2 regions of the Streptomyces sp. NPDC027672 genome follow, and region 1 is predicted to be linked to the other one. Evidence: predicted binding sites of a transcription regulator. Region 1 holds the regulator's gene; the other holds the start of a gene.
What was found. The regulator HspR, encoded in region 1, represses chaperone genes until heat shock. The targets are predictions, from matches to a motif close to TTGAGNNNNNNNNNCTCAA.
Positions count from the first base shown of each region.

Region 2: a site for HspR is predicted at 4,289-4,307, ahead of lon (endopeptidase La). Genes of this name have one in related genera too.

Region 1 is NZ_JBVHSO010000006.1:269,936-278,616, forward strand. Features, by position in the region: gene ACZ4SV_RS17080 (MraY family glycosyltransferase) at 74-1,102, shown strand; gene dnaK (molecular chaperone DnaK) at 1,197-3,035, shown strand; gene grpE (nucleotide exchange factor GrpE) at 3,032-3,697, shown strand; gene dnaJ (molecular chaperone DnaJ) at 3,731-4,900, shown strand; gene ACZ4SV_RS17100 (heat shock protein transcriptional repressor HspR) at 4,905-5,372, shown strand; gene ACZ4SV_RS17105 (PA14 domain-containing protein) at 5,444-6,928, opposite strand; gene ACZ4SV_RS17110 (sugar ABC transporter substrate-binding protein) at 7,223-8,329, shown strand; gene ACZ4SV_RS17115 (helix-turn-helix transcriptional regulator) at 8,510-8,681, shown strand, end outside.
Region 2 is NZ_JBVHSO010000001.1:259,377-268,057, forward strand. Features, by position in the region: gene ACZ4SV_RS01120 (protein phosphatase 2C domain-containing protein) at 1-62, shown strand, start outside; gene ACZ4SV_RS01125 (MarR family winged helix-turn-helix transcriptional regulator) at 124-615, opposite strand; gene ACZ4SV_RS01130 (lysozyme) at 854-1,720, shown strand; gene lon (endopeptidase La) at 1,837-4,266, opposite strand; gene ACZ4SV_RS01140 (spermine/spermidine synthase domain-containing protein) at 4,438-5,115, shown strand; gene ACZ4SV_RS01145 (response regulator transcription factor) at 5,228-5,968, shown strand; gene ACZ4SV_RS01150 (sensor histidine kinase) at 5,965-7,089, shown strand; gene ACZ4SV_RS01155 (multifunctional oxoglutarate decarboxylase/oxoglutarate dehydrogenase thiamine pyrophosphate-binding subunit/dihydrolipoyllysine-residue succinyltransferase subunit) at 7,392-8,681, shown strand, end outside.

The DNA.
Region 1 (8,681 bases):
ATCTGGGTCGCCGCCCGGCAATCAGATCGTGTTATTCGTACCGAATTGATACTTTCGCCCCTACCTTAGAGCCGTGCTCTACGGGATCGCCGCCGCCACCGCCGCCCTGCTCCTCACCGCCGTGCTCGCGGCGGCGCTCCGGGCGCCCGCCCTGCGGGCCGGCATCCTCGACCGGCGCCGGCAGCGCCCTATGCCGCTCCTCGGCGGGTTCGCGGTCGTGGCCGTCACCTGCCTGGTCGCCGGGGTCGGGCAGTGGAGCCGGGTGGCGCCGCTCGGGGAAGGGGTCGGGACCCTGCTGGTGGCCGCCGCCGCGGTCGCCGCGCTGGGCCTGGTCGCCGACGTGTGGCGGCTGCGCGCGCGGGTGCTCGTCGCCGGTACGGCCGTGGCGGCGGCCTGGGTGGTGCCGTACGACGACACGGGCCTGCCGGGCGGGCTGCTGGCCGTCGGCTGGATCGTCCTGTCCTCGCTCGCCTTCAAGGGGCTCGACCACGCCGACGGGCTGGCCGGGACGGTGGGCGTGGTCACCGCCTTCGGGGTGGGCGCCTGCGCCGCGGCGGAGGTGATGGACGGGCTGGCCGTGCTGCTGAGCGTGGTCGCCGCCGCCCTCACCGGCTTCCTGATGCACAACTGGCATCCCGCGCGGATCGGCCTCGGTGCGTGCGGCTCGCTCTTCACCGGGTTCGTGCTGTCCTCCGCCGTCGTCTTCACGCGCGCGGGGTACGCGCTCGGGCCGAGCGCGGCGGTGGTGTTCTGCCTCGGCGCGGTCGCCGTCGCCGACGCGCTGCTGGTGGTCCTCGCCCGGAGCACGGCCCGGCGCCCGCTGCTCAGGCGCGGCCCGGACCACCTCGGGCACCGGCTGCGCCGGCTCGGGCTCACCACCCAGGGGTCGGTCGTGCTGCTGGGGGCCGGGTCCTTTTCGTCCGTGCTCGTCGGGGTACTGGTGCACGCGGGGTGGACGGGGGACGAGGCCGCGCTCTGGGTGGCCGGCGCGATGGTCCTGGGCGTGTTCGTGCTCGTACTCCTTCGCACGCCCGTCCAACAGCATCCCCGGCATACGACGTCCACGCAGGTCAGCGGCCACTTGCGCGTAAGGAACGGATAGGACTTGAGCCTGGCTGGCTCAGGTCTGTTGACCCAACGGTTCTCCTCAGGCACACTTGAGCCTGTTCCACTCAAGTCAGCTGGAGGAATCAACCATGGCACGTGCGGTCGGCATCGACCTGGGCACGACTAACTCCGTCGTCAGCGTTCTGGAGGGCGGCGAGCCCACCGTCATCACCAACGCCGAGGGTGCCAGGACCACGCCGTCCGTCGTCGCCTTCGCCAAGAACGGCGAGGTGCTGGTCGGCGAGGTCGCCAAGCGCCAGGCGGTCACGAACGTGGACCGGACCATCCGCTCGGTGAAGCGCCACATGGGCACCGACTGGAAGATCGCGCTGGACGGGAAGGACTTCAACCCGCAGCAGATCTCCGCGTTCATCCTGCAGAAGCTGAAGCGGGACGCCGAGGCCTACCTGGGCGAGAAGGTCACGGACGCGGTCATCACCGTCCCGGCCTACTTCAACGACTCCGAGCGCCAGGCGACGAAGGAGGCCGGCGAGATCGCCGGTCTGAACGTCCTGCGCATCGTCAACGAGCCGACCGCGGCGGCGCTCGCGTACGGCCTCGACAAGGACGACCAGACGATCCTCGTCTTCGACCTCGGCGGCGGCACCTTCGACGTGTCCCTGCTGGAGATCGGCGACGGCGTCGTCGAGGTGAAGGCCACCAACGGCGACAACCACCTCGGTGGTGACGACTGGGACCAGCGCGTCGTCGACTACCTGGTCAAGCAGTTCCAGTCCGGTCACGGCGTGGACCTGTCCAAGGACAAGATGGCCCTCCAGCGCCTCCGCGAGGCCGCCGAGAAGGCCAAGATCGAGCTGTCGTCCTCCACGGAGACCTCGATCAACCTGCCGTACATCACGGCCTCCGCCGAGGGCCCGCTGCACCTGGACGAGAAGCTCACCCGCGCCCAGTTCCAGCAGCTGACGGCCGACCTGCTGGAGCGCTGCAAGACGCCGTTCCACAACGTCATCAAGGACGCCGGCATCTCCATCAACGAGATCGACCACGTCGTCCTCGTCGGTGGCTCCACCCGTATGCCCGCCGTCGCCGAACTGGTCAAGGAACTGACCGGCGGCAAGGAGGCCAACAAGGGTGTGAACCCGGACGAGGTCGTCGCCATCGGCGCCTCGCTCCAGGCCGGTGTCCTCAAGGGCGAGGTCAAGGACGTCCTGCTGCTCGACGTCACCCCGCTGTCCCTCGGCATCGAGACCAAGGGCGGCATCATGACCAAGCTGATCGAGCGCAACACCACGATCCCGACCAAGCGCTCGGAGATCTTCACCACGGCCGAGGACAACCAGCCGTCGGTGCAGATCCAGGTCTACCAGGGCGAGCGCGAGATCGCGGCGTACAACAAGAAGCTGGGCATGTTCGAGCTGACCGGTCTGCCGCCGGCGCCGCGCGGCGTCCCGCAGATCGAGGTCTCCTTCGACATCGACGCCAACGGCATCATGCACGTCACGGCGAAGGACCTCGGCACCGGCAAGGAGCAGAAGATGACCGTCACCGGCGGCTCCTCGCTGCCGAAGGACGAGGTCGACCGCATGCGCGAGGAGGCCGAGCGGTACGCGGAGGAGGACCACAAGCGCCGCGAGGCCGCCGAGACCCGCAACCAGGGCGAGCAGCTCGTCTACCAGACCGAGAAGTTCCTCAAGGACAACGAGGACAAGGTCCCGGGCGAGGTGAAGACCGAGGTGGAGTCCGCCGTCGCCGAGCTGAAGGAGAAGCTCAAGGGCGAGGACACCGCCGAGATCCGCACCGCCACCGAGAAGGTCGCGGCCGTCTCGCAGAAGCTGGGCCAGGCCATGTACGCCGACGCCCAGGGCGCGCAGGCCGCCGGCGGTGCCGCCACCGGTGAGGCCAAGGCCGACGACGACGTCGTGGACGCCGAGATCGTGGACGACGAGCGCAAGGACGGTGCCGCGTGACGGAGGAGACCCCGGGCTTCGAGGAGAAGCCCGACGTCCCCTCCGGCGCCACCTCCGACGACGCCGAGCCGAAGGCCGCCACCCCCTCCGCGGAGGAGGCGGCGGCCCCGGCCGGGGACGCACCCGAAGAGAACGCCGGCCTGGTGGCCCAGCTGGACCAGGTGCGCACCGCGCTGGGCGAGCGCACCGCGGACCTCCAGCGGCTGCAGGCCGAGTACCAGAACTACCGCCGCCGCGTCGAGCGGGACCGCGCCGCGGTCAAGGAGATCGCTGTCGCGAACCTCCTGACCGAGCTGCTGCCCGTGCTCGACGACATCGGCCGCGCGCGCGAACACGGCGAACTGGTCGGCGGCTTCAAGTCGGTGGCCGAATCGCTGGAGACCGTCGCGGCCAAGCTGGGCCTGCAGCAGTTCGGCAAGGAGGGCGAGCCCTTCGACCCGACGATCCACGAGGCCCTGATGCACAGTTACGCGCCGGACGTCACCGAGACGACCTGCGTGGCGATCCTCCAGCCGGGGTATCGCATCGGCGAGCGCACCATCCGCCCCGCGCGGGTGGCCGTCGCCGAGCCGCAGCCCGGCGCGCAGACCGTCAAGGCGGAGGAGGCCGAGGAGAACGCGGCGGCCGACGACAAGGAGAACGGTGGCCCGGAGGAGGGCTGACGTCATCACCGGCAGGAAGGAGGGACGTCGGGGATGAGCACCAAGGACTTCATCGAGAAGGACTACTACAAGGTCCTCGGCGTCCCCAAGGACGCCACCGAGGCCGAGATCAAGAAGGCGTACCGGAAGCTGGCGCGCGAGTTCCACCCGGACGCCAACAAGGGCAACACCAAGGCGGAGGAGCGCTTCAAGGAGATCTCCGAGGCGAACGACGTCCTCGGCGACCCCAAGAAGCGCAAGGAGTACGACGAGGCGCGCGCGCTGTTCGGCAACGGCGGCTTCCGCCCCGGACCGGGCGCGGCCGGCGGCGGCTCCTTCAACTTCGACCTGGGCGACCTCTTCGGGGGCGCCGCCCAGGGCGGAGGCTTCGGCGGCGGCATCGGTGACGTCTTCGGGGGCCTGTTCAACCGCGGCGGCGCCACGGGCACGCGGACCCAGCCCCGGCGCGGCCAGGACGTCGAGTCCGAGGTCACGCTGAGCTTCACGGAGGCCATCGAGGGCGCCACGGTGCCGCTGCGGATGTCCTCCCAGGCGCCCTGCAAGGCCTGTTCGGGCACCGGCGACAAGAACGGCACGCCGCGCGTGTGCCCGACCTGCGTCGGCACCGGGCAGGTCGCCCGGGGCTCCGGCGGCGGCTTCTCGCTGACCGATCCCTGCCCCGACTGCAAGGGCCGCGGTCTGATCGCCGAGCACCCGTGCCTGGAGTGCAAGGGCAGCGGGCGCGCCAAGTCGTCGCGGACCATGCAGGTCCGCATCCCGGCAGGGGTGACCGACGGCCAGCGCATCCGGCTGCGCGGCAAGGGCGCGCCCGGCGAGCGGGGCGGCCCGGCCGGCGATCTGTACGTGGTGGTGCACGTCGGGGAGCACCCGGTGTTCGGCCGCAAGGGCGACAACCTCACCGTCACCGTGCCGGTGACGTTCGCCGAGGCCGCGCTCGGCGGCGAGGTGCGGGTGCCGACCCTCGGCGGCCCGGCCGTCACCCTGAAGCTGCCCCCCGGCACCCCGAACGGCCGTACGATGCGGGCCCGGGGCAAGGGCGCGGTCCGCAAGGACGGCACCCGCGGCGATCTGCTGGTCACCGTCGAGGTGCGGGTGCCCGCGGACCTGTCGGGGAAGGCTCGTGACGCGCTGGAGGCGTATCGCGAGGCGACCGCGGGGGAGGACCCGCGGGCGGAGCTGTTCGAGGCCGCGAAGGGAGCTTGAGAGGATGGACGGCCGTCGTCCCCGTCAGCGCGGGGGTTTCTCGCCGTACGAACTGACCGATGAGACCCCGGTCTACGTCATCTCGGTGGCGGCCCAGCTCTCCGGCCTCCACCCGCAGACGCTGCGCCAGTACGACCGCCTGGGCCTGGTCTCCCCGGACCGCACTGCGGGCCGGGGCCGGCGCTACTCGGCCCGTGACATCGAACTGCTCCGCCAGGTGCAGCAGTTGTCGCAGGACGAGGGCATCAACCTGGCCGGCATCAAGCGGATCATCGAACTGGAGAACCAGGTCGCCGCGCTCCAGTCCCGGGTCGTGGAGCTGGAGGCGGCCCTGGACGGCGCGGCGGCGGCGATGCGGCAGCGCGAGGCCGCGGTGCACGCCTCCTACCGGCGCGACCTGGTGCCGTACCAGGAGGTCCAGCAGACCAGCGCGCTGGTGGTGTGGCGGCCGAAGCGGCAGCAGCAGGACTGACCGACGCGCGCGGCGCGGTACGACGAGGGGCCCGGAGACCGGGCCCCTCTCGGTTTTCCGGGGTGTCCCGGTCAGGCCGCCGGGGTCACCGGGCCGCCGGCGGAGGCGGGTTCGGTGCCGTCCTCGGAGGCCGGTTCGGTGCCGTCCTCGGCCGGGGGCGTGCCCAGCTCGGTGGCGACCACCACGTCGGCCTCGCCGGTCTGCCGGTAGCGGGAGTTCCAGGCGTCGTCGACGGCCTCCACGAAGAAGCAGCGCTCCTCGCCGTCCGGCGTCGTCTGGTACCGGTAGGAGGTCTGGTCGGGCATCAGCCAGGCGTCCTGGTAGGCGGAGCAGACCCGGTCCTCGCCGTCGCTCAGGATGCGGCCCGCGTAGACGGAGTACCGGTGCAGGTCGGGCGCCGGGTTCGGGTCCCAGGCCAGCTCGAAGCCGTAGTCGGTCGCAGTGACCGTCAGTCCGGTGACGGGGGGCGGCGGGGTGTCGTCCCGGCGCGTGCCGTCGAGAGCGGCGGACCGGGCGGACTCGTTGCCCGCCGCGTCCACCGCGGTCACCCGGTAGAAGTACGTGGTGCGCACCGCCGCCGTGGCGTCCCGGTAGGAGGTGTCCGTGGCGGTGCCGAGGCGGGTGTAGGTGCCGTTCGCGCTCGTCGCCCGGTACACCCGGTAGGAGACCGCGCCGGGCTGGACGCTCCAGCCGAGGCGGAGGCCGTTCTGCTCGGAGGCGTCGGTGATCTCCAGACCGGCGGGGGCGCCGGGCGCGGTCCGGTCGGCGGTGGTGACGGGCAGGTCCGCGGTGCCCGTGGACTCGTTGCCGGCCTTGTCGTAGGCGCGGACCTCGTAGTAGTACGTCTCGCCGGTCACCGGCAGGGTGCTGTCGGTGTAGCTGGTGGCGGTGGTCCTCACCAGCGGCGCGGCCTCGTACGGGGAGCCCTTCAGCCGCCGGTAGACGCGGTAGCCGGCGAGGTCCATCTCCTTGCTCTTCGACCAGGAGACCTTGGCCCGGCCGGTCGCCGCGTCGTAGGTCACCGAGGCCCCGGCGGGCACCAGGGGCTTGACCTTGTCCACGTCGGCCGTGGTGCGGGGCGTGTAGGCGAAGGAGACGTTCGCGGCGCCGGTCCAGTTCACGAAGTCCACGCGGAGCGTGTGCTTGCCGGACGGGATGGTGACGTTGACGGTCTTCGTCTGGGTGGTCGACACGTTCTTCCACAGGTCGACCTTGCGGGTGCCGTCCAGGTACACCCGGATGCCGTCCTGGGCGGAGACCGGCAGCGCGAAGGGGCCGCCGGAACCGAAGTCGCGGGTCACGGTCCAGCGGACGCCGAAGTTGTCCTTCGGCAGGCCCGTGGCCGGGGCGCCGGTGCCCCACTTCTCGGCGACGGCGCTGTCGCAGTCGGTCTTCTTCGGCGTGCCGGAGAACGAGGTGTTCGCGTAGAACTGCCGCTGGTAGACGGGTGAGGCGCAGCTCACGGCGGCGGACGCGGACGGGCTGACGGCGCTCAGCAGGGCGCCGGAGGCGGCGAGCACGACGGCCGTGGCGGTCGCACGTCTGGCTGGGTTCATTCGTTCCTCTGATCGAATCGGAGCGCGGCTCGGGGCCGCCGGAGATCACGACTCGTGGCGAACCGGGTTGGTTGTACGGATCTTTGCCGTCCCGTGAACTCCCTTTGGATGGACGGGCCGTAAAGAGCCGTTGAAGGAGGTTTCGCGCAATCTCCACAAGTGCAGCCCAGCGTGGTGTTGCGCACTCGTTAAGTGATTCTCCTTGACGCCGGGTGTGGGCTCCGCGTTGTCTTTTCAGACACCTGGGTCGTATAGCAGCACCCACGTCCGGAACACACCTGAAGTGAGCTTCGCATGCGTCGTATCGCCATAGCCGTGGCCGCGTCCACGATGACCCTCTCGCTCGCCGGCTGTGGGGTGCTGAACGCGACGGGGGACGGCGCGAGCGCGAGCCCGACCAAGGGCAACGACATCACCGTGGGGCTGCTGCTGCCCGAGAAGGCGAACACCCGTTACAACAAGTTCGACTATCCGATCATCGAGCGGAAGGTCGCCGAACTCACCAAGAAGCACGGCAAGGTCGAGTACGCCAACGCCGACGCGAGCGCCACCCGGCAGGCCCGGCAGTTGCAGGACATGATCGACGGCAAGGTCGACGTCATCCTGCTCGACGCGGTGGACGCGCACGCCATCGTCGGCGAGGTGCGGAAGGCCAAGGACGCGGGCATCCCGGTCATCGCCTACGACCGGCTCGCCGAGGGTCCGATCGACGCCTACGTCTCCTTCGACAACGAACTGGTCGGCGAGGTGCAGGGCCGCACCCTGCTGGAGGCCCTCGGCGCCGGCGCCGGCCCCTCCGCCAAGGTCGTCATGATGAACGGCTCGCCCACCGACCCCAACGCCAAGCAGTTCAAGCAGGGCGCGCTCTCCGAGCTGAACGGCAAGGTGGCGATCGCCCAGAGCTTCGACACCACGGGCTGGAAGCCGGAGAACGCCGAGGCCAACATGGCCAAGGCGATCGCCGCGCTCGGCAAGGACGGCATCGCCGGTGTGTACGCGGCCAACGACGGCATGGCGGGCGGTGTCATCAAGGCGCTGAAGGCGGCCGGCGTCACCCAACTGCCCCCGGTCACCGGCCAGGACGCCGAACTCCCCGCGGTGCAGCGGATCGTGGGCGGCGAGCAGTACATGAGCGTCTACAAGTCCTACCCGGACGAGGCCGAGACCGCCGCGCAGATCGCCGTCACCAAGGTGCAGGGCAAGGACATCCAGTTCGACGCCCTCACCCAGGACCGGGTGGACAGCCCCACCGCCAAGGACATCCCGTCGAAGCTGGTCCAGGTGAGCGCGCTGACCAAGGGCACCATCAAGGACACGGTCGTCGCGGACGGCATCTACTCGGTGGACGACATCTGCACCGCCAAGTACAAGGCGGCCTGCGCCGCGATCGGCCTGAAGTAACCGCCGCGCCGCCCCGGCGCCACCGCAGCTTGTTGCAAGGTGAAGGACGGAGCATCGCCAAAACCCGGACACAGCAGGTCTTTTCCATCGCCGCCACCGGATGAGCCGTGTTGCGGACCCGGTCGCCGCCGCGCATAGTTGCGCTGCGGAAGTGGCAGCACACCGGGGGTGGAATGGGCGATGACCGGGCGCGGGGCGGAGGAGCACCCTCACGGTGCCGACCGGCTGTGTGAGGCCGGCGATCGGGTGTACTCCCGTGCCGTGCGCCGGGGACGGGTGCCGCGCGCGGACGCCGGGCCCGTGCCCTGCCTGCTGGAGCTGGCCCTGCTGCACCCCGACCCCGACGACATGG
Region 2 (8,681 bases), on a different contig from region 1:
GGGCGTTCCTGGGGCGGGGCAAGACGCACGACGACGCGACGGTGGTCTACGCGGAGCTGTGAGGCGCCCCAAGGCGTGCGGCGGCCGGGCCCGCCCGGGCGCGGGGAGCCGGCGGCGGGGCGGTCATCTGGCCATGACGCCGTTCAGCTCGTGCAGCAGCCGGGCCAGTTCGGAGACCTCGCGGCGGTCCCAGTGGGCGAGCTGGCGGACGTAGCGGGCGCGGCGGGCCTCGCGGACGGTGCCGACGCGGCGGCTGCCCTCCTCGGTGAGGGTGACGAGCCAGGCGCGGCCGTCGGCCGGGTCGGGTTCGCGGGCGACGAGGCCCAGCTCCTCCAGGGCGCGCAACTGGCGGGACATGGTGGCCTTGCCGACCCCGATGTAGGCGGCGAGTTCCGTGGCCCGCTGGCCGCCCAGTTCGTCCAGCCGGATGAGCAGGCCGTACGCGGAGGACTCCAGGTCGGGGTGGACCTCCCGGGCCATCTCGGCCTGGCTGGCCCGGGCTCGCCGCAGCAGTACGGTCAACTCGCGCTCCAGCGACAGGAATTCCTGGTCTGCACCACTGGGCGTCGCCTGGCCGGCGGCGCGCAGCGCGCCGTCGTTTGCGTCCTCGTGCACGTCAGCACCCCTGATCGGTTTCGCAGTCCTGAAAGTTTCTGTCACACGTCGCCATCACCGCAGCTCCGCCAGTATTTCGCAGGCGTAGACCAACGGCGTCGTCCGGACCCCCTTCCACGCCGTCATCTACGTGCGTAGCTTCTTTATCACGCGACGAATGGCATGCCCACGCCAGTGGCACGCGGTCAGCCCCCCACGACCCCGCCCGCTTCCCCGCTCCCCTCCCCGGAGGCACGTCATGACCGTGCTCAGACCCGGTTCCGCCCGCCGCACCCGCCCCCGCCTCTCCCGCCGCCTCACCTTCGGCTCCCCGCGCCGCCTCGCCGTCGTGGTCACGGCACTGGCCGCGGGCCTGTCCCTCACGCTCCCGCTCGCCTCCGCGCAGGCCGCGAGCACGCCCGCCCGCGGCTCCGCCTACATGGGCATGGGCGTCCTCGCCCATGACGGCCGGGACGGCACGCCCAGCACGGGCGACGCCACCCAGACCGAGGGCGTGGACGTCTCCGGCTACCAGGGCAACGTCGCCTGGTCCACCCTGTGGGGCAGCGGGGTCCGCTGGGCGTACACGAAGGCGACGGAAGGCACGTACTACACGAACCCGTACTTCGCCCAGCAGTACAACGGCGCCTACAACGTGGGCATGATCCGCGGCTCCTACCACTTCGCCACCCCGGACACCACCAGCGGCGCCACCCAGGCCAACTACTTCGTGGACCACGGCGGCGGCTGGTCCCGCGACGGCAAGACCCTGCCCGGCGCCCTCGACATCGAGTGGAACCCCTACGGCGCCGCCTGTTACGGCAAGACCGCGAGCCAGATGGTCGCCTGGATCGCCGACTTCCTCGCCGCCTACAAGGCCCGCACCGGCCGGGACCCCGTGATCTACACGGCCACGAGCTGGTGGACCCAGTGCACCGGCAACTACGGCGGCTTCGCGGTGAACAACCCGCTGTGGATTGCCCGTTACGCCGCCGACCCGGGCACCCTGCCGGCCGGCTGGTCGTACTACACGATGTGGCAGTACACCTCCTCCGGGCCGACGGTCGGGGACCACGACAAGTTCAACGGCGCCCTGGACCGGGTGCAGGCCCTCGCCAACGGCTGAGGCACCGCCCGGGCGCGCCCGGTGCCCCCGGCCGGCCGCCCGGGGGCGTTCCGGGCACACGACGGGGGCCCGGGTCTTCCTCACGGAACCCGGGCCCCGCCGTCCCGTGACGTCCGTCACGCCGCCACGGGAACCTCCGGCTCCGCGGCGCTCGTGGCGGGCGCGAGAGCCAGCTCCAGGACCTGGCGGACATCGGCCACGGTATGCACCTCCAGCGTGTCCAGCACCTCGGCCGGGACGTCGTCCAGGTCGGGCTCGTTGCGCTTGGGGATGATCACGGTGGTCACCCCGGCGCGGTGGGCGGCGAGCAGCTTCTGCTTCACGCCGCCGATCGGCAGCACCCGCCCGGTCAGCGAGACCTCGCCGGTCATGGCCACATCGGTGCGGACCAGCCGCCCGGAGAGCAGCGAGGCGAGGGCCGTGGTCATCGTGACGCCCGCGCTCGGACCGTCCTTGGGCACCGCGCCCGCCGGGAAGTGGATGTGCACGCCCCGGTCCTTCAGGCCCGCCACCGGCAGCTCCAGCTCGGCGCCGTGGCTGCGCAGGAAGCTCAGCGCGATCTGCGCGGACTCCTTCATCACGTCCCCGAGCTGACCGGTGAGGGTCAGGCCCGCCGCGCCGGTCTCCGGGTCGGCCAGGGACGCCTCCACGAAGAGCACGTCACCGCCGGCGCCGGTGACCGCGAGCCCGGTGGCCACGCCGGGGACGGCCGTACGGCGCTCGGCCGGGTCCTGGGCGGACTCGGGCACGTGGTGCGGCCGGCCGATCAGCCCGCGCAGCTCGCCGTCGGTGACCGTGCACGGCAGCTCCCGCTCGCCCAGTTCGTGCTGGGCGGCGACCTTGCGCAGCAGCCGGGCGAGGGACCGCTCCAGGGTGCGCACGCCCGCCTCGCGGGTGTACTCGCCGGCCAGCTTGCGCAGCGCGCTGTCGTCGATCGTGACCTCGGCCCGGTCCAGGCCGGCCCGCTCCAACTGGCGCGGGAGCAGGTGGTCGCGGGCGATGACGATCTTCTCGTCCTCGGTGTAGCCGTCCAGGCGGACGATCTCCATCCGGTCGGCGAGGGCCTCCGGGATGGCCTCCAGGACGTTGGCGGTGGCGAGGAAGACCACGTCGGACAGGTCCAGCTCGACTTCCAGGTAGTGGTCCCGGAAGGTGTGGTTCTGCGCCGGGTCGAGGACTTCGAGCAGGGCGGCGGCCGGGTCGCCCCGGAAGTCGGAGCCCACCTTGTCGATCTCGTCCAGCAGGACCACCGGGTTCATCGAGCCGGCCTCCTTGACGGCCCGCACGATCCGGCCGGGCAGCGCGCCGACGTACGTACGGCGGTGGCCGCGGATCTCGGCCTCGTCGCGGACGCCGCCGAGGGCGACCCGGACGAACTTGCGGCCCATGGCGTGGGCGACGCTCTCGCCGAGGCTGGTCTTGCCGACGCCGGGCGGGCCGACCAGGGCGAGCACGGCACCGCCGCGCCGCCCGCCGATGACGCCCAGGCCGCGGTCCGCGCGCCGCTTGCGCACGGCCAGGTACTCGGTGATGCGCTCCTTGACGTCCTCCAGGCCCGCGTGCTCGGCGTCCAGCACCGCCTTGGCGCCCTGGATGTCGTACGCGTCCTCGGTCCGCTCGTTCCACGGCATCTCCAGGACGGTGTCCAGCCAGGTCCGGATCCAGGAGCCCTCGGGCGACTGGTCGGAGGCGCGCTCCAGCTTGTCGACCTCCTTCAGCGCGGCCTCGCGGACCTTCTCCGGCAGGTCGGCGGCCTCCACGCGGGCGCGGTAGTCGTCGCTCTCCTCGGCCGAATCCCTGGAGTTCTCGCCGTTCAGCTCGCGCAGCTCCTTGCGGACGGCCTCGAGCTGACGGCGCAGCAGGAACTCGCGCTGCTGCTTGTCGACGCCCTCCTGGACGTCCTTGGCGATGGTCTCGGCCACCTCCTGCTCGGCGAGGTGGTCGCGCAGTTGCTGGGTGGCCAGCCGGAGCCGGGCCACCGGGTCGGCGGTCTCCAGCAGTTCGACCTTCTGGTCGGTGGTCAGGAACGGCGAGTAGCCGGAGTTGTCGGCCAGCGCGGACACGTCGTCGATGGCCTGGACGCGGTCCACGACCTGCCAGGCGCCGCGCTTCTTCAGCCAGGTGGTGGCGAGCGCCTTGTACTCCTTGACCAGTTCGGCGACGTGGCCCGGCAGCGGCTCCGGCACGCTCTCCCCGACGCTTGCGCCCTCGACCCAGAGCGCGGCGCCCGGTCCGGTGGTGCCGGCGCCGATACGGACCCGGCTGCGGCCGCGGACCAGGGCCCCGGGGTCACCGTCGGCCAGCCGTCCGACCTGCTCCACCGTGCCGAGGACGCCGGTCTTCGCGTAGGTGCCGTCGATCCGCGGCACCAGCAGGACCCTGGGCTTGCCGGGTTCGGAACGGGCGGCGGCCTGCGCGGCCTCCACCGCGGCCCGCACCTCGGCGTCGCTCAGGTCCAGTGGCACCACCATGCCGGGCAGTACGACCTCGTCGTCGAGCGGCAGCACGGGCAGGGTCAGCGTGAACGCCGGTGACTCAGCAGCCATGATCTCCCCTTAGGCAGTCAACTTGAGCTATGCCGACTCAATGTTCTGGCGGCTCCCGATGTTCCCGAAGCGGTGTTCGCTCTGAGCGATCACCTGCCGGCCGCCACTCGTCCGTGGACGTCCCGCGCAATTCCCGTGAACGTCCGGCCCTGTTCGAGCAGGATGGGGGCCATGACTGCCGTGTACGACACTCCCGTGGTCCTGGACCGGCGCGACGGCCCGTACGGCGAGGTGGTGCTGCGCCGGCACGGCGCGCTGCTGCAGATCATCGCCAACGGCTGCTTCCTGATGGACACCTCCGACGGCCGCTCGGAACGCCTGCTGGTGGACGCCGCGCGCACCGCGCTGGACGGCCGCCCGGCGCCGGAGGTGCTGATCGGCGGGCTGGGCGTGGGCTTCTCGCTCGCACACGCCGCGGCCAATCCCCGCTGGGGCCGGATCACCGTGGTGGAGCGCGAGCCCGCCGTCATCGACTGGCACCGGGACGGCCCGCTGTCCGCGCTGTCCGCCGCCGCACTCGCCGACCCGCGCACCCGGATCGTACGAGCCGATCTCGTGGCGTACGTCAATGAGACATCCGACACGTTCGACGCGCTGTGCCTCGACATCGACAACGGCCCCGGCTGGACCGTCACGGAGGACAACGACGGCCTGTACTCACCGGACGGACTCGCCGCCTGCGCACGGGTGTTGAGACCCGGCGGGGTGCTCGCGGTGTGGTCGGCCGAGCCCTCTCCGGAATTTGAAGGAACCTTGCGGAATGCCGGGTTCCAGCAGGTGCGTACCGAAGAGGTGCCGGTTGCCCGGGGCGTTCCCGACGCCGTCCACCTCGCCGTCCGGCCTGGATAGCGACAGCGCGGTGAGTCCCCGTAATGTGCTGCCCTGACGCGGATCATTCAAGCGTCAAACGCAGACATGGGATCACCCCACGGATTCCGGAAAGCAACAACAGGGGCGGGCGATGGAGCAGACACACACCTCCCAGAGCGGCGCGGCGACGACCACCCCCGGCGCACAGCGCCGGGTGCTGGTCGTCGAGGACGATCCCACGATCGTCGACGCCATCGCGGCCCGGCTCCGTGCCGAGGGATTCCTGGTGCAAACGGCGGGGGACGGTCCGGCCGCCGTCGACACGGCCGAGGCCTGGCAGCCCGATCTGCTGATCCTCGACATCATGCTGCCCGGCTTCGACGGCCTCGAGGTGTGCCGGCGGGTGCAGGCCCAGCGGCCGGTGCCGGTGCTGATGCTCACCGCGCGGGACGACGAGACGGACATGCTGGTCGGGCTGGGCGTGGGCGCCGACGACTACATGACCAAGCCGTTCTCCATGCGGGAGCTGGCGGCCCGTGTGCACGTGCTGCTGCGCCGGGTGGAGCGGGCCGCGCTGGCCGCGACCACGCCCCGGTCCGGCATCCTGCGCCTGGGCGAACTGGAGATCGACCACGCCCAGCGCCGGGTGCGGGTGAAGTCCGAGGACGTCCACCTGACGCCCACCGAGTTCGACCTGCTGGTGTGCCTGGCGAACACCCCGCGCGCGGTGCTCTCCCGGGAGCAGCTGCTCGCCGAGGTGTGGGACTGGGCGGACGCCTCCGGCACCCGCACGGTCGACAGCCACATCAAGGCGCTGCGCCGGAAGATCGGCGCCGAGCGGATCCGCACCGTGCACGGTGTGGGCTACGCCCTGGAGACACCGACCCCGTGAGCGGCGGCGGGCGCCAGGCCGCACGGAGGAGCCCCGGGACCCTCGGCGAGGAATCCTGGGGCGGCGTTCGCCCGTTCTCGATCAAGACCAAGCTGGGCGTGCTGGTCGTCATCGCGGTGCTGATCACCACCGGGCTGTCCATCGTCGCGGTGCACACCAAGACGGAGCTGCGCTTCATCACGGTCTTCTCGATGATCGCCACGCTGCTCATCACGCAGTTCGTGGCGCACTCGCTCACCATGCCGCTGGACGAGATGAACGCGGTGGCCCGCTCCATCTCGCACGGCGACTACACGCGCCGGGTGAAGGAGCACCGCCGCGACGAACTCGGCGACCTGGCCCAGACGATCAACGTCATGGCCGACGAGCTGGAGGCCCAGGACAACCAGCGCAAGGAACTGGTGGCGAACGTCTCGCACGAGCTGCGTACCCCGATCGCCGGGCTGCGCGCGGTGCTGGAGAACATCGTCGACGGGGTCACCGAGGCCGATCCGGAGACCATGCGGACGGCCCTGAAGCAGACCGAGCGGCTCGGCCGGCTGGTGGAGACCCTGCTCGACCTGTCCCGGCTGGACAACGGCGTCGTCCCGCTGAAGACCCGGCGGTTCGAGGTGTGGCCGTATCTGTCGGGCGTGCTGAAGGAGGCCAACATGGTCGCCTCGGCGCGCGCGGGCATCGCCTCCGGCTCGGGCAGCCACACCCGCAAGGACGTCCATCTGCACCTCGACGTCTCGCCGCCGGAGCTGACCGCGCACGCGGACCCCGAGCGCATCCACCAGGTCGTCGCGAACCTGATAGACAACGCGGTCAAGCACAGTCCCGCGCACGGCCGGGTGACCGTGAAGGCGCGGCGCGGGCCGCAGCCGGAGTCACTGGTGCTGGAGGTCCTGGACGAGGGCCCGGGCATCCCCCGGTCCGAGTGGCACCGGGTGTTCGAGCGGTTCAACCGGGGTGCCGTCACCCGGCCGCACGGCCCGGGCAGCGACGGCGGCACGGGCCTGGGGCTGGCCATCGCCCGGTGGGCGGTCGATCTGCACGGCGGCCGGATCGGTGTGGCCGAATCCGAGCGGGGCTGCCGGATCATCGTCACTCTCCCAGGACTGACTTCCCTGCCGGGTTGACGTACAGTCCGCACCGGAAGCTCAAGATCCACGACGGGGCCGCCGCCGCTCGGCGCAGGCGGACACGTGTGATCAGGGCAGGCCCGGGCACACGTCGAACGACAGTGCGCCGGGCCCGTGCCGGCGCACCCTCTCACCTGCCGAACCACGCTTGTTTCCCGCCATATCAAGCCCCGAAACAAGATTTCCGATGTGACTTACACGACGATGACCTTGCTCGACCTGACCTTCCCCGCCAGGGAGGCGTAGCCTTTATTCCCGCTGTCCATCACCTTGTGAAGCGGAAGAGGGCGGTTGCCGCCGTGTCGCCACAGTCCCCCAGTAACTCATCGAGCGCCCCCGGCCTCCGGCCGGGCGGTACCCCCACCACCGACGACCGAGCCGGGAAGAACCCCGCCGCCGCGTTCGGTGCGAACGAATGGCTCGTCGACGAGATCTATCAGCAGTACCTCCAGGACCCGAACTCGGTGGACCGAGCCTGGTGGGACTTCTTCGCCGACTACAAGCCGGGGGCTCCTGCCACCCCGGCCCCGGCGGGCACCGCGGCCACGGGGGCCGCGGAGACCACCTCCCGCACGGCCGCGCAGGCCGCCCCGGCCCCGGCCGCCCAGGCCGCCGCCCCGGCCCCCGCGCAGGCACCGGCCCCCGCGGCCCCCGCTCCCGCGGCGCAGGCCGCCCCGGCCAAGCCGGCGCAACCCGCACAGGCGCCCGCTCAGCCGAAGGCCGCCGCACGGCCCGCTCCCGCTCCCGCCAAGGATGCGAAGGAAGCGCCCGAGGGCCCCGAGCTGGTCACGCTGCGCGGCCCGGCCGCCGCCGTGGCGAAGAACATGGACGCCTCGCTGGAGATGCCGACCGCCACCTCGGTCCGCGCCGTCCCGGTGAAGCTGCTGTTCGACAACCGCATCGTCATCAACAACCACCTCAAGCGCGCCCGCGGCGGGAAGATCTCCTTCACGCACCTCATCGGGTACGCGATGGTGCAGGCCGTCAAGGCCATGCCCGCGATGAACTGGGCGTTCGGCGTCAAGGACGGCAAGCCGACCCTGATCAAGCCGGCGCACGTCAACCTCGGCCTGGCCATCGACCTGGTCAAGCCCAACGGTGACCGCCAGCTCGTCGTGGCCGCCATCAAGAAGGCCGAGACGCTGAACTTCTTCGAGTTCTGGCAGGCCTACGAGGACATCGTCCGCCGCGCCCGCGAGGGCAAGCTGACGATGGACGACTTCTCCGGCGTCACGGTCTCCCTGACCAACCCCGGCGGCCTCGGCACCGTGCACTCCGTGCCGCGGCTGATGCCCGGCCAGTCCGTGATCATGGGCGTCGGCGCCATGGACTACCCGGCGGAGTTCCAGGGCACCAGCCAGGACACCCTGAACAAGCTCGGCATCTCCAAGGTCATGACGCTCACGTCGACCTACGACCACCGGGTGATCCAGGGCGCCGCCTCCGGCGAGTTCCTGCGCAACGTCGCGAACCTGCTGCTCGGCGAGAACGGCTTCTACGACGACATCTTCGAGGCGCTGCGCATCCCCTACGAGCCGGTCCGCTGGCTCAAGGACATCGACGCCAGCCACGACGACGACGTCACCAAG